One region of the Brevibacillus sp. 7WMA2 genome, then DNA from elsewhere that is predicted to be linked to it. Evidence: predicted binding sites of a transcription regulator. Region 1 holds the regulator's gene; the other holds the start of a gene.
The links. The regulator Rex, encoded in region 1, represses fermentation and respiration genes when NADH is low (regulators of the CRP and FNR family bind a similar motif). The targets are predictions, from matches to a motif close to TTGTGAAATATTTCACAA.

Region 1 (4,437 bases):
CATTGAATCTAAATATGGTCGTATGTTTTTGCAATCTTTGCCGCCTTATCAGGTAGAGACTGGTCCATGGACTACATTACGTGAGCGAATAGCTCCTTTTTTACAATAAAATCAGTCCCTTAGGAAAAACAAATCTAAAATGATTGTATGAATTTTACCCAAGCCATAAAGTAGGAGGGAAGCAGATCCATGACTACAAAACGACATAACCTATGTCTAGTTATTTGTATAGGCATGATGATCTTTGCATTATCCCAAACCGTTGAAGCAAGCCGCCCCATTGCGATAGCACATCAGCAACAGCATATTGAGGACCCCGATGCTGTTGAACAGGAGGAAGATTTTGTGGGGCTTACCACTACTTTTTTCTCTTTACCAGAAGGAGAAAGTACGCTCATTCGCTTCCCTTCTGGTAAAACGATGCTAATTGATACAGGGAGCGAAAAAGATACGGAAAAATTGGTTTCCTTACTACTTGAGCGCCATGTTACAAAAGTGGATTACCTGTTATTGACAAACGATTTACCTACTCATATTGGCGGCTATGATAAGCTTGCGGAGAAAATTCAATTTGATAAGATTTACATGCCAAAATTGACAGCCTTCGTAATTCACAGTAATATCCATATATCTAGGGAAAAGCAAGTTGTGTATGTAAAGGAAAAGGATCAATTACTGGATGGGAAAGATGTGGTGATCACATTTTTACATCCCAGCGAGAACCTGTTTTTATCACCACAGGATAATTCGCTTGTGTTTAGTCTGACCCAAGGAGAGCTCCAGTTTTTATTCACCAGTGCCATCAATGAAAAAGCAGAGGAGCGTTTGTTTGCGAAATACCCTTCTTTACTGCCGGCTGAAATCTTAAAGGTTGCGGCACAAGGCAGCAATCAGGCTTCTATTCAATCCTTCTTAACTAAGGTTGATCCCCAGATTGCTGTTGTGCAGACCGGTATTGTTCGTGAGCAATGGAAAGACTCCATGCGTGAGGTGGTGGAGCGTTTGGAGGAATCATGGGCAGATACGTATGTGACTAGCCGGGATGGGTCAATTACCATTCTCTCTAACGGACAAGATTATAAGGTTTTAAAGGCAGTCAAGACCTCTACACGTGATAGACAACGAAGTTAGGAGTGCAATTTATGGGGAAAGTACCAAAAATTTCTGAAGCGGTCGTTCGCCGTCTGCCGATCTATTTGCGATATTTAACAAATCTACAGGAACTACAGGTAAAAACGGTGTCTTCCCAACAGATGGGCAAAACAATGGATATTAATCCAGCCCAAATTCGAAAGGACCTGTCTGCATTTGGTGACTTTGGCAAAAAAGGCATTGGCTATGACGTAGATTACTTGATTGAAAAGATTCGTCATATCTTGAAATTGGACCAAGTGATCCATGTAGCGTTGGTGGGGGCCGGTAATCTAGGTCAAGCGATTTCCAATTACAATGTGTATTTAAAAGATAACATGAAAATTGTTTCCATTTTTGATGCCGACCCGCAAAAAATAGGTAAGGATTTAGGTGGATTGGTCATTGAACCGATTGATAAAATGGAAGATATCATCAAGGAAAAACAAATTCGGATGGCGATAATTACGACGCCAGCCTCCGCCGCACAGGAAGTGGCAAATAAACTGATCGAAGCTGGAATAGAAGCGATCCTCAATTTTGCCCCAACAACCATTCGCACCGAAAAAGAAGTAAAAATTGATCATAACGATTTGACTTCCAGCTTGCAAAGCTTAGCGTATTATTTAAACTAAGTAATGACTAACAGATAAAGGGAGAGTGTCTACGTTGATGAAAATCATTACCAACGCAACCGTAATTACTGTTAATGAACAAAATGAGGTTATTTATAATGGAGCAGTTGGCTTTGATGGGGGAAAAATTACATATGTAGGTAAAACGCCAGAAGATTTATCAGCATATGACGAGATCATTGATGGAACGAATAAATATCTAATGCCAGGATTTATTAATACACATGGTCACGTAGGCATGTCTCTACTGCGCGGATTTGCGGATGACCTACCTTTAAAACAGTGGCTGGAAGATAAAATGTGGCCAATGGAAGGTCAATTTACAGCGGAGCATGTGAAATGGGGTACAGCTATTTCCATTATCGAGATGATTCGTACCGGTACAACTACCTTTGTAGATATGTATGATCATATGGATACAGTAGCACAGGAAGTGGAAGCATCCGGGATGCGCGGTGTACTATGCCGTGGGGTAATTGGTTTCTGCTCAGAAGAAGAACGCCAGCAGAAATTACAAGAAGCTGCATCTTTCGCATCACGTTGGAACGGAGCAGCCAACGGTCGTATCCATACCATGATGTCGCCGCATGCACCTTATACGTGCTCTCCTGAGTACATCCAGCAAATCCTTGAGAAGGCTATCGAGTTAAACGTACCATTACATATCCATATGTCTGAATCAAAAGCAGAAGTAGAACAAAACGTTCAGGATTACGGTGTACGCCCTGTTGCTCACTTAGAAAATCTAGGTGTATTTAATCACCCTACACTAGTTGCCCATGCAGTGCATTTAACGGATGAAGAAATTGATACATTGGCTAAATATAATGTTAAAGTAGCTCATAATCCAATTAGTAACTTAAAATTGGCAAGTGGTGTAGCAAGAGTGCCTGAGATGCTTGCGAAAGGTGTTTGTGTAAGTTTGGCAACTGACAGCTCAGCAAGTAACAACAACTTAAATCTATTTGAAGAGCTAAAATTAGCGGCTATCCTGCATAAGGGTGTTTCCTATGATCCAGAAGTGGTTCCGGCAGAAGAAGCGCTTCGTATGGCTACACGTTATGCGGCAGATGCTGTGTTCCAAAAAGACAGCTTAGGCTCATTAGAAGTAGGGAAAAAAGCAGATATGATTATGCTAAATGCTGCTCAAGCACATTTCCAACCGGCAAATGATCCGATTTCCCATGTTGTTTATGCAGCAAATGGCTATGATGTAACAGATACAATTGTTGATGGGCATTTCTTAATGAAAGATAAAGAGTTAATCACAATGGATGAACAAAAAGCAATCGCTGAAGTGAATCGTGTGTTTGCGCTTTTAAAGCAATAAACTCATAAAAGTCACCTCTTCATATGACAAAGGCTCCTGCCAAGTGGTTGATACGGCAGGAGACAGTGTAGTGTAGGTGTGTAGGCAGAGAAAAAATTTAATCCGTCCGTTGCATCTCTGTTTGCCATAAATCTGTAAGTGAGGAGTGACGAACAGAGAGCGTAGCGGTAGGTGGCAAGGTACGCAGCGGTGAGGACAGACCTACCCAGGATTCGTACAAATCGTGTTGTTCCCAACCCTGTTTTGGTAGGACAAGGCTCCTGTCGGTTTGATTCACACGCTCACCTCCTTGTGGTGTACTGATAGTATGGCTCCTTCTCATGACTCTATAATTAGTAAGTTTTCCACGTGGTTCTAAAACCTTCTTGTATCTCATAATTGTTAGGAGATACGCAAGGGAGGGGTTACCCATGTACGTGAAGCAACGGTATCTTTGGCTGTTGGTGCCAATATTAGCATGCTTATTTGGTTTGGGTGTATTATTGGGACAAGCAACAGACAAGCTATCTGTAGCACAAAACAGGACGAAGGAGCTACATGACAAAAGTAGATGGAATGCCGATCAAAATCAAAATAACACCAATCTAAAACAATTGATTGATCAGCTTTTTGTAGAGAAAGCAACTCCATTTGGAGTCAAGATACAGAATCAACCTTTTACAGGGAGCTATCGAGGCAATCACTTTCAACTAACGGGAGCATTACAGGGAAAAAAAGTGAAAATTGAACGTAACAATCGAGGTGCTTCGCTCGTCATAGATAATGAACTACGGGATTTGAACGTACTGCCCTATGCCTTGTTCACACCATCTGAGCATGCCTCAATCTTGAAGGATCAAATCTCACAGCTACAGCCTGTCGCAATCGTTTCAAGAGATGAAGCAGGTTTGCGAGGGTATAGCGTTAGCCTACAGCCAGAAAAAGTCAAAGACCTTTTACGAGAATGGTTGGGACCTTCTTTTCCTGTAGAAAATGAACTTGTACAATTACAGCAATCAACTACAATTAACTATCAATTGTGGTATGATGATGAAAGAAAGCAGTTGAAGCGTATGGTCGTCTTGCTTCAGTTGAAGAACCAGAAGGGCGATAGATCAGATCAACTGATTTTTAATTTTTAGGGAAGTAGGAGAATCATTGTGTGGAAACGCATCTTGATCATTTCAGCATGTGCGCTTGTTGTGCTAGGCGCATCCCTGTATCAGCTACTTTCCAGCTTATTGTCTGAGCGTCACACGTTAGAAGCAGAGGCCAGAGCATTAGTAGCAGAAAAAACAAACATTGCTGAGATCGATACGATAGAAGAATATCGAGGACGGGAAGCCTATATTGTAGTTACAG
Region 2 (4,437 bases), 1.1 Mb from region 1:
ACAAATCATACCCAACTCTTATATAGTGCTTTGTGATTTTAATCACATGGTTTTGTTTTTTCACATTTTGTACAAAAATATATTAATATATATAAATTTAAAAATGACATACAAAAAAAGCAAGCCATGTCAACCTAACATTTCTTGCTTCTTTTCCAATGTTCTATATTATGGTCATTTTGTTGTGTTAAAAGTGGCCCAATGATCTTGTCCATAGCCTTCTTCCCATTTTGGCGGGTTATACATGCATGAAGGATCGCTTGCCAAATAATCCTTTGTCATGGCATAAGCACGGGCGCGTGATCCGCCACATACCTGATTGAAGTTACAGACGCCACATTTACCCGAATAGCCATCCGGGTAGCGTAACGATTGAAAGACTGCATGATTACGATATAAATCAGCCAAAGGTGTTTGGCGTACATTTCCGCAATTAATTGGTAAAAATCCGCTTGGCTGAACATCCCCTACATGAGAAATAAACACAAAGCCTTTGCCGTCCGTAACGCCTCCAGCTGAACGTCCTAAATGATCCATTCTTTTCACTTTCTCAGGTTGGGTATTCATGCCCTTTTGTGTTGCAAAGTATAGTGCTCGCCGATAGGCAGGGGCCGCTGTTGTTTTGATGCTGTAGCTAGCAGTCTGACTCTTCTCGATCAGCCAGCGATAAATGCGCTCCTGCTCCATTGGGGATACCGCATCACTTGCCTGCCCTCTTCCTGTAGGAATTAAAAAGAAAACACTCCATAGAACTGCGCCCCATTCTTCCACCATTTGGGACATTTCTTCTAGTAAATGCGCATTATAAACAGAAATCGTTGTATTTAGTTGAACAGGTAACCCATGTTTTTTCAATATAGCCAACGATTTTACGGTAATATCATACGAGCCTGGTGTTCCGCGGAAATAATCATGCACCTCTGCGGTAGGACCATCTAGGCTAAAAGCCCAGCGTGATAGCCCAGCCTCTTTTGCTTTTACGATCGCTTTTTCTGTTACACGCGGCGTAGCGCTAGGTGACATAGAGACACGTAATCCAATTTTTACTGCGTAATCGATTAATTCATATAAATCTTCCCGCATTAATGGATCGCCGCCAGTAAAAACAAGAAGAGGATTACCCATTTCTTTGATCTGATCTAACAATTCCTTCCCTTCATCTGTACTCAGCTCGTCGGGATGACGATTGGGCTGCGCTACGGCGCGACAATGCAAACAACGCAATGCACACGCACGCGTCACTTCCCAAATCACGATAAAAGGATTCTGGTCGTAATTCATCTAGTTCACTCCATTGGCATGATGGTATCTATTTATAATGTTTGGAGATTGTCTGATACAGACTATCCTTTTCAGCTAATGTCAGCAGTTTATTGGCCATCGGGTACAATACCCGATCCTCCTTGATCGTATGCTCTTCAAATAGCTCATCAAATTGCTTCAGTAAACAAACCATCGTCGAGGTTTTTTGTTCCAGCTGCACACACTGATTCAATTCGATCCCAATTCGATCTGAGATCTCTAATAATCGGTCATGTTCTGATTTAATGAGCAGTAATGGCTCCTCTAATGTTGCCAGTCGACTCGTCAACGTAAAAAATAAAATATCGTCCTCCACCATAATGTGCCGACGGAAATCTGTTTGAAGGAATTGAAGGAAACGATGTAAATCTTCATGCAATGCTTCGTTCCATTTTGTGCCATAACGAATCAGAGACAGAATGTGCTTTAGTTTTCCATCCAGCTCGCTGTGGTCATTGTATAAATAGGAAAGCAAAATGTGTTCATGTTTCTTTTTCATAGCGAAATCGCTCTCGTATTCCAGCATACCAATCCCTCCTTGCTATTTTTGATTGTAACCAAGTTGGCTATTCCAAGAAGTGATATTCCTCACAAAATCTTTTCCAGCTATTTGCTAGAATTAGGCCGTGAAAGTTTGTACAAAGGCTTAGGGGAGGATATAATGATAGGACTTTCCAGTTTACTAGAAACAACTACGACCTTCGGAGATAAATTGCGATATTCAGAGGCTTCTCGAAATCAAAAAACAGGAACCCATCATGGGTATGGACCCGTTGTTGCTTGGAATATTACAAAAACTTGCAATCTTCATTGCTTACATTGCTACTCCAGCTCCGAAAATAAGAAATATGAAGGAGAGCTAAGCACAGAGGAAGCCCACGATGTAATTAATCAGCTAGCGGATATGAAGGTACCCGTTATCCTGTTTTCGGGCGGTGAACCTCTCATTCGACCAGATATTTTTGAGCTAGCCGAGCATGCTATTTCTCGGGGTATTCGCATTACATTCTCAACCAATGGCACGCTTATTGATGAGAAAAAGGCCAAGCGCTTAAAGGACTTAGGGATTAGCTATGTTGGCATAAGCTTGGATGGGATGCAAAAGACGCATGATTTTTTCCGTCAAAAAGAAGGTGCCTTTGATTTAGCCATTCGTGGAATTCGAAACTGTATGGCAGTGGGTCAAAAGGTTGGCCTTCGTTTTACGATGAACAAACACAACATTGAAGCGTTGCCAGATATTTTTGACCTGATTGAAAGAGAGAATATTCCGCGTGTCTGTTTCTATCATCTCGTCTATGCAGGCCGTGGAGGAGTCGAGGATGATATTACTCATCAGCAAACACGTGAGGCTTTAGACTTTATCATTGAAAAAATTCATTATTTCCAAAAATCAGGACAACCTCGCGAAATTTTAACAGTTGACAACCATGCAGATGCAATCTATCTCTACCTAAAAGTAATGGAAACCGATCCTGAGCTAGCAGGACGCATATGGGAAAAGCTGCAACGCAATGGTGGTAATCGTTCTGGTATCGCTTTCTGCAATATTGATCATCGTGGAATTGTGCATCCTGATCAATTTAGTCAAAACATCGCACTTGGAAATCTGCGGGAACAGTCCTTCGCAGAGATATGGCAGGGCGATCATCCTATTCTTCTTGGGTTGCGTGATCGGAAAAGCAAGATTCATGGGCGCTGTGCGACCTGTCAATACTTCTCCGTCTGTAACGGAAACTTCCGGCCTCGCGCACAGGGATTCTATGGAGATTTCTGGGCATCCGATCCACAATGTTATTTAACAGAGGATGAAATTCACTTAGCCACATCAGTATAAGGAAAGAAAAAGAGCTTTGCCGTATGCAAAGCTCTTTTCTTATGCTACTCCTGCTCATTCAAGTTTTTACTCCCCCATGAAGCTTTTTTGGTAGCTACCTGCCGGGTATCACCTTCACTACGCAACGGTATTTCTCGTAGAAAAAACGTAAGAAGTAAAGCAAATACAAGCAACCAGGTGGAAGTAAGAAAAACTCCTGCTAATGCATACTGCAAGGCATCTCGTAAATTGGCAATTACATGATTAAACAGCTCGTGCAGCACGGGTGGAAGGCTTTTTTCTATTTGATCCAGCCGCTGTAGGTCCAGTAAAATTTGTGGGTTATGCAATGCGCTGATTTTCTGGACAAGTTCTGGCGGAATGTTAGGCAGATGACTAATACCTAATTGTGCCGTCGACTCACTCATTTTTGAGCCAATGCGTACGGAAAGAATGGTTCCCATAATAGCTACGCCAATTGTCCCGCCTAAGGAACGAAATAACTGTGATGAAGCTGTAGCAACTCCTAAATCCTTACTCTTCACTGCATTTTGGACAGTGATCGTAAATACTGGCATAGCTACTCCCAGCCCTAATCCAAATACAATGAGATTGAACACAATTGAGCTACCCGTAGTTCCTTGATCCATTCGGGCTAGTAAATACATCCCTACAAGCATGAGCACTAAGCCACCCAAGGCAAATTTCTTATAAGTACCTGTCTTCGTCATCAATTGACCGCATACTGCACTCCCTACAACCAAGCTAAGCGTCATTGGCATTGTTAGATAGCTAGAATGAGTAGCCGAATATCCAAGTACCCCCTGAATAAAAAATGGCATGTACATAATTGATGCATACATCCCAGCTCCAACAATAAAGCCAATTACATTTGAGATCGTGAAAATATCATTACGAAATAAATGTAATGGAATCACAGGATTTCTCGCTTGCTTTTCAACATAAATAAATAAAAGGAATGAAACCAGAGTAAAGGCAAACAAACCGAGAATCGTCAGGGACGTCCATTCATATTTTGTGCCCGCCCATGAAAATGCTAGCAGAAAAGGCACCATCGTTGTCGTAATAAGTAGCGAACCCCAGTAATCAACGGTTTGCTTCTGTCGATGAACTGCACGTGGAAACAGCCAATAAATCATTCCAATTGCAATGATTCCAAACGGTAAGAACACCCAAAACACCCAGTGCCAATCTGCATTATCAACAATATATCCACCTAGCACAGGTCCAAAAACACTAGCTAATCCAAACACCGATGACATTAAGCCCTGCCATCTCCCTCGCTCCCTTGGAGCAAA

Region 2: GOP56_RS06110 (hemerythrin domain-containing protein) is a predicted target of Rex. The motif match lies at 1,879-1,896, and genes of this name have one in related genera.

What each region holds. Positions count from the first base shown of each region.
Region 1 is NZ_CP048799.1:610,376-614,812, forward strand. It holds gene dinG (ATP-dependent DNA helicase DinG) at 1-109, shown strand, start outside; gene GOP56_RS02650 (ComEC/Rec2 family competence protein) at 190-1,131, shown strand; gene GOP56_RS02655 (redox-sensing transcriptional repressor Rex) at 1,143-1,766, shown strand; gene GOP56_RS02660 (amidohydrolase) at 1,804-3,096, shown strand; gene GOP56_RS02665 (hypothetical protein) at 3,194-3,373, opposite strand; gene GOP56_RS02670 (hypothetical protein) at 3,507-4,217, shown strand; gene GOP56_RS02675 (cell wall elongation regulator TseB-like domain-containing protein) at 4,236-4,437, shown strand, end outside.
Region 2 is NZ_CP048799.1:1,687,412-1,691,848, forward strand. It holds gene GOP56_RS06105 (TIGR04053 family radical SAM/SPASM domain-containing protein) at 175-1,281, opposite strand; gene GOP56_RS06110 (hemerythrin domain-containing protein) at 1,310-1,828, opposite strand; gene GOP56_RS06115 (radical SAM protein) at 1,964-3,139, shown strand; gene GOP56_RS06120 (MDR family MFS transporter) at 3,184-4,437, opposite strand, start outside.